Regions from separate parts of the Alteromonas sp. 38 genome, predicted to be linked through region 1. Evidence: predicted binding sites of a transcription regulator. Region 1 holds the regulator's gene; the other holds the start of a gene.
What was found. The regulator FliA, encoded in region 1, starts transcription of late flagellar genes. The targets are predictions, from matches to a motif close to CTAAAGNTNNNNNNNNNNNNGCCGATA.
Positions count from the first base shown of each region.

Region 2: the regulator FliA is predicted to act here: its motif matches at 1,137-1,163, upstream of pomA (flagellar motor protein PomA).

Region 1 covers NZ_LR733300.1:1,193,633-1,197,052, forward strand. The annotation lists gene flhF (flagellar biosynthesis protein FlhF) at 1-260, shown strand, start outside; gene FLAVO9R_RS05095 (MinD/ParA family protein) at 257-1,123, shown strand; gene FLAVO9R_RS05100 (RNA polymerase sigma factor FliA) at 1,120-1,851, shown strand; gene cheY (chemotaxis response regulator CheY) at 1,888-2,271, shown strand; gene FLAVO9R_RS05110 (protein phosphatase CheZ) at 2,306-3,070, shown strand; gene FLAVO9R_RS05115 (chemotaxis protein CheA) at 3,083-3,420, shown strand, end outside.
Region 2 covers NZ_LR733300.1:3,053,030-3,056,449, forward strand. The annotation lists gene FLAVO9R_RS13250 (flagellar motor protein MotB) at 1-323, opposite strand, end outside; gene pomA (flagellar motor protein PomA) at 323-1,087, opposite strand; gene xseB (exodeoxyribonuclease VII small subunit) at 1,370-1,612, shown strand; gene FLAVO9R_RS13265 (farnesyl diphosphate synthase) at 1,641-2,531, shown strand; gene dxs (1-deoxy-D-xylulose-5-phosphate synthase) at 2,564-3,420, shown strand, end outside.

The sequences.
Region 1 (3,420 bases):
TAGATGCGTACGAAGGGGTGGAACTTAGCGGTTGTATCTTTACAAAGCTTGATGAGTGCTACTCTCTAGGCGAAGTGCTTAGCGCAGCGGTGGAGTACCAGTTACCTGTCAGTTATGTAACAGATGGACAGAAAGTTCCTGAAGACATTAAGATTGCAGAAGCAAAATCTTTAGTATCTGCTGCTGCAAAGCTTTATAAAAAGTACGGTTTGAATCATACTACTAGTAACAATGTGGTTAAAACAGCACGAGCAGTATGATTGATGATCAAGCGAGTAGCTTACGAAAAATGAAGCAATCACGATTAATCAAAGTTATCGCCGTCACCGGAGGTAAAGGTGGCGTTGGTAAAACAAATATTACGCTAAACACGGCTATTGCTATGGCAAAGCAGGGAAAGCGGGTAATGGTATTGGATGCAGACTTAGGTCTGGCCAATGTGGATGTAATGCTAGGATTGCGAGTAGAGAAAAACCTCTCCCACGTATTATCTGGTGAGTGTACCTTGGACGATGTTCTCGTTACGGGCCCTCACGGTATAAAAATAGCACCAGCCACATCAGGTTCTCAATCAATGGCAGAGCTATCACCAACGCAGCATGCAGGGCTTATTAGAGCTTTCAGCGAATTGCGTTCGCCCATTGATGTGCTTATCGTCGATACCGCAGCAGGTATCTCCGATATGGTGCTAAGTTTCTCCAAAGCCTCTCAAGATATTATGGTGGTAGTGTGCGATGAGCCTACTTCACTCACCGATGCCTATGCGTTAATTAAAATTCTTAACAGAGAGCACGGTGTCTTTCGCTTCAAAGTGGTCGCCAATATGGTCCGCGATGTTAGAGAAGGGCAGGAACTCTTCAGCAAACTATCGAAAGTAACAGGGCGATTTTTGGATGTTGCGCTAGAATTGGTGGCAACGGTTCCTTTTGACGAGAACATACGACGAGCGGTACGTAAGCAAACGTCAATTGTAGATGCTTATCCAAGTTCTCCTGCGGCAGTGGCGATTAGCCAGCTAGCAGCCAAAGCAGCATCTTGGCCTATTCCTGCGCAACCAGGAGGTCACTTAGAGTTTTTTATTGAACAACTAATAGCAGATAAAGCAGTAGGAAGTCAGCGTTGAATAGCAAAGCAGCCGCTTATCAACAGCAAACGGACAAGTCACAGTTAGTTGAGCGTCACGCTTCGCTGGTGAAGCGAATAGCACACCACTTAATGGCGAGACTGCCAGCCAGTGTACTTGTCGACGATTTAATCCAATCCGGTATGATTGGACTGCTAGAAGCTGCACGAAATTTTGACGGTTCCAAAGGCGCAAGCTTCGAAACCTTTGCGGGTATACGTATTCGTGGCGCGATGCTTGATGAAATCAGAAAAGGTGATTGGACACCTCGTTCCGTGCACAAAAACGGACGAGCCATTACCGAAGCAATCTCTCAAGTTGAAGGTGAAACTGGTCGTGACGCGCGAGATGTTGATATTGCAGCTAAAATGAATGTAAGCATGCAAGATTATCATCAAATGCTTAACGAAGTGAATGCCGGTAAATTGGTGGGGATCGAAGATTTAGGGGTTTCTGAAGATGTTATTTCTACAGAAAAAAACCGAGGTAGCGACGCGCCGTTAGAAGATTTGATGCAAGGGGCTTTCCAAAAAGCGCTAGCACATGCTATTACTACATTACCCGAACGGGAAGCGATTGTACTTTCTTTATACTATGATGAAGAACTGAACCTTAGAGAAATTGGCGAAGTTCTTGATGTTAGTGAATCGCGAGTGAGCCAAATTCATAGTCAGGCCATGTTAAAACTCAAATCACGAATGAAATCGTGGCAAGTTGACGAAGAATAGAAATTAATAACAATTAACCCCTCATTGGAGGCTATTTTGGATAAAAGTATGAAAATTCTCGTGGTTGACGATTTTTCTACCATGAGACGTATCATAAAGAACCTGCTAAAAGATTTGGGTTTTGCCAATATCCAGGAAGCGGACGACGGTAACACCGCGCTACCTATGCTACAACAAGGTGATTTTGACTTTGTTGTAACAGATTGGAATATGCCAGGTATGCAAGGTATCGATTTATTACGCGCTATACGTGCAGATGATAAGTTGAAACACCTACCGGTTCTTATGGTGACAGCAGAAGCGAAGAAAGAACAAATCGTTGCCGCAGCGCAAGCTGGTGTGAATGGTTATGTTGTTAAACCTTTCACTGCCGCTACGTTGAAAGAAAAATTAGATAAAATCTTCGAACGTTTAGGTTGATCCAGACGCTCACCAGAGAAATGAGGTTTACTGGATGTCGACAAATGAAAGTGTCTCTATAACGCTCGAAGAAGCCAAAAAATTGGTAGCGTATCTTGAAGAGGGCGATAACGCATCAGCGAACGCTGTCTTAGAAGCTGTTTCGATGAAAGAGTCCATTGAGCTCTTTGCTGAAGTTGGTAAATTAACGCGTCAACTTCATGACTCGTTAAATAACTTCCAAATCGATGAACGTATTAAAAATTTAACCGTTGATGACATTCCTGATGCGCAAACGCGACTCATGTACGTTATCGAAGAAACGGAAAAAGCTGCCAATACCACCATGGATGCAGTTGAAGAGAGTATGCCAATTGCTGAAGTGCTCTCTACCCGCATCGAGAAAATCATGCCGGAGTGGAAAAAACTGATGAATCGTCAACTTGAGTTGGGTGAATTCAAAGTTTTATGTGCAGATTTAGACGAATTGCTAGAAGACGGATCGAAACAATCGGCTAAGCTTACATCATTGCTTACCGAAGTGTTAATGGCACAAGGTTACCAAGATCTTACCGGTCAAGTTATTCGCAGAGTGATTGAACTCGTAAAAGAAGTGGAAGATAGCTTAGTTAATATGCTTACGATGTTCGGTGAACCCGAACAGGCGGAACTAGGCAAGCCATCTGAAGCGAAAGTCGAAAAAGTTAACAAGATCGATAGTGTCGAAGCCGAAGGTCCAATTATTGATGCAGACCAACGCGATGATGTTGTATCTGGCCAAGATGACGTAGATGATCTTTTGTCTAGCTTAGGTTTTTAGGGGAGCGGGCGCATGGCGTTTGATGTTGACGAGGATATATTACAGGACTTTCTAGTTGAAGCTGGGGAGATCCTTGAACAATTACAAGAACAGCTCGTTGATCTGGAAAATAATCCTGAAGATGCAGATTTACTTAATGCTATCTTTCGTGGTTACCATACCGTAAAAGGTGGCGCCGGCTTTTTGTCGCTTACCGAATTAGTTGAAATTTGCCACGGTGCAGAAAACGTTTTCGATGTAATGCGAAACGGACAACGTACTCTTACGCCTGAATTAATGGACACCATTCTTCAGGCCACCGATGTAGTCGTAGAGATGTTTGAGCGTGTTAAAGCGCAAGAACCCCTAGT
Region 2 (3,420 bases), 1.9 Mb from region 1:
GCTTGAAACTCCAGCATCTGCTGGGTCATTTCAATTGTTTGTTGCTGAATAGTGTCGATGGGCGACGGATCTGGACGACCAGGCCTAAACTCCATAGCAATAACACTGGTGCCTTTAGGAATGTCCTTAACTTCAATTTTGTTTTGTACACCGAAGGCAAACTTCATAGAGCCCGCGATTTGCTTAAACTTCAGTACATCCATTTCTGAAAACGAAAGTAAGAGCACAAAGAAGCACATCAATAGCGACATAAGATCCGCGAAGGTCCCCATCCATGCAGGAAGCCCCTCGGGAGGACATTTTGGGCACTCTTCTTCAGCCATTATTCATCCTCAGCGCCCGTACCGCGTTTACTTGCCGCCAAATAGTTTTTCAGTATACCTTCAATTACACGCGGGTTTTGCCCATCGGCAATCCCGACAATGCCATCGAGCACTAGCATTTGGTTAAGCTTTTCTTCTTGTGCGCGGTTACCGAGCTTTACCGCCATGGGTAGGCAAATAATGTTGGCAAGAAATGCACCATACAAGGTGGTTAATAGTGCTACCGCCATCGCCGGCCCAATCGATTTAGGATCATCCATGTTAGAAAGCATGGCCACCAGGCCAATCAGAGTTCCAATCATTCCCATCGCTGGTGCGATATCACCCATGCCTTTAAATATGGTGGCACCAAACTCGTGTCGCTCGGTGGTCATAGAGATATCTTTCGCTAAGGTTTCTCTGACCACTTCTATGTCGTGACCATCAACCAGCATGTCTACGCCTTTTTGCATAAACGGGTTTTCTATTTCAGCTTCTTCCAATGCAAGGAAACCGCCTTTACGCGCTGCATCTGCCATCTCAACAATTTTTTCGATAAGATCTTCAGGCGTATCAATTTTGAACATGAATGCTTTGCCTGCAATTTTACCTGCACCAAAGAACTGCCCTAAAGTGTATTGGGATAAAATAACGAAAAGGGTGCCACCAAATACGATCAAGATAGACGGTACGTTGATGAACATGGCAATACTGCCACCCATAACCATGGCCATTACTACAAAGCCGATGGCGCCCAACATACCTATGACGGTTGCTAAATCCACTCACTCTTCCTCATTTTTTGCAGACGCTGCATAACTATTACTCGTATTCTATCGGCATTGTATAGAATTTCTATAACAAGATTATCGCAAATTGCCTTAATTATTGTAGACATAATGACGTTAGTCGAACTTTAAGCAGCAGTTTTGATGGCAGCGCCTAGGTCACAATGCTTTATCATAGATAGTAGCAATAGGGCATATGTTGACAAACCATTTGACCCATTGGCTACCCTCAGTTAATGTGCGCGTAATCCCAAGAAACGCCTAAAATTGAGTGCTATTGTGACGAAAAAGACAGATTCTCCCTCGTTTGAGGAAACCCTTACCGAATTAGATGCCATAGTCAATGAGATGGAAAACGGTGAGTTGCCATTAAACGTTGCACTTGAAAAATTCGAGCGAGGCATTGCCCTTTCTCGCGAAGGCCAGAAATCGTTAGAGCAAGCAGAACAAAAAGTTAAAATTTTGCTTAATGAGCAAGGTGAAAGCGCATTACACCCTCTTCCTGAAGACGAGCAACCTTAAGCCTCGTGTCGCAACAAACAGGTACAATATGAATTTCACTGCATTGCATCAGCAAGTTAAGCAGCAGACCGATACGTCGTTAAATACGCTTATTGATGACCTTCCCGACGACGCACCGCGGCTTAAAGAAGCAATGCGTCATGCGTTGTTGGTGGGCGGTAAACGCATGCGACCTTTACTGGTTCAAGTTATCGGCAACACCCTGGATGTGCCTAAAGGCGATCAAATGGCTATCAGTATGGCAATTGAGTGTGTGCATGCTTACTCGCTTGTACACGATGACTTGCCAGCCATGGACGACGACGATCTGCGTCGCGGCCAACCAACTTGTCATATTGCATTCGATGAAGCCACCGCAATATTAGCCGGTGATGCTTTGCAAGCCCTCGCTTTTAGTACATTGGCAGACGCGCCGCTGAGTGAATTCGCAACCAATAAACGTGGCGAGTTACTTTCTGTATTAGCGCGCGCCGCAGGCTATCGCGGCATGTGTGGCGGGCAAGCTATCGATTTAGCCAGCACGGGCGAAGAAATAAGCCTTGAGCAGCTCAAGCGTCTACACAATTTGAAAACCGGCGCGCTACTTCGTGCATGTATTGAAATGGTATCTATTGTTTCTCAAGACCTTGATAGTGGCAGTAAAGCAGACTTATTAGCCTACGCTGACGATATTGGCCTTGCATTTCAAGTCCAAGATGACATTCTGGACGTAGAAGGTAATAGTGAGCAATTAGGAAAGCCAGCAGGCTCTGACATTGCTTTGGGTAAAAATACCTTTCCTGCCAAGCTTGGCATCGAAGGCGCAAAACGAGAACTTGATAAGCTGCATCAGAATGCCCTTCAAGCCTTGGCTCGTTTACCCTACAATACAGACAGTTTAATTGCGTTTAGCGAACTATTGGTAAAACGAGACCATTAGTTCTGCAACCATGTTGAAAAAGATAATAAATAATGAGTTTAGACCTCCAACATTACCCCACGCTTGCTATTGCGCAAACGCCGGATAAGTTAAGACAGTTACCGCAAGATAAATTGCGTGAGTTGTCAGATGAATTACGAGAATATTTACTAAATAGTGTAAGCCAAACCAGTGGGCACTTTGCATCGGGCTTAGGCACGGTAGAGCTTACCGTTGCTTTGCATTATATTTATAATACCCCTGTAGACAGATTAATCTGGGACGTGGGCCATCAGGCCTACCCCCATAAAATTCTGACTGGCCGAGCCACTCAAATGTCGACTATTCGACAAAAAGACGGGTTACATCCCTTCCCTTGGCCTCCTGAAAGCGACTACGACACTTTTGCGGTGGGTCACTCTTCGACTTCAATTAGTGCTGCGCTCGGGATGGCTGTTGCCGCCGAGCAAGAGGGCAAAAATCGTAAAGTGGTTGCCGTTATTGGCGATGGCGCGATTACCGCAGGCATGGCATTTGAAGCGATGAATCACGCAGGCGATATCAATAAAGATATGGTTGTGGTGTTAAACGACAACGAAATGTCTATCTCTGAAAACGTAGGAGCCCTTAATAGCCACCTTGCACGCTTACTTACAGGTAATGTATTTAACTCTATTCGTGACGGTTCTAAGAAGTTATTAAGCAACGTACCTCCCATTAAAGAGTTTGCTAGTCGCGCAGAAGAACACCTTAAAGGCATGGTAGTGCCCGGCACTATCTTTGAAGAGCTTGGCTTTAATTACATTGGCCCTATTGATGGCCATGATGTCGATGCCGTTGTAGATACTTTGCGTAATATGCGCAAATTCAAAGGCCCACAACTGCTTCACGTGGTCACTAAGAAAGGTAA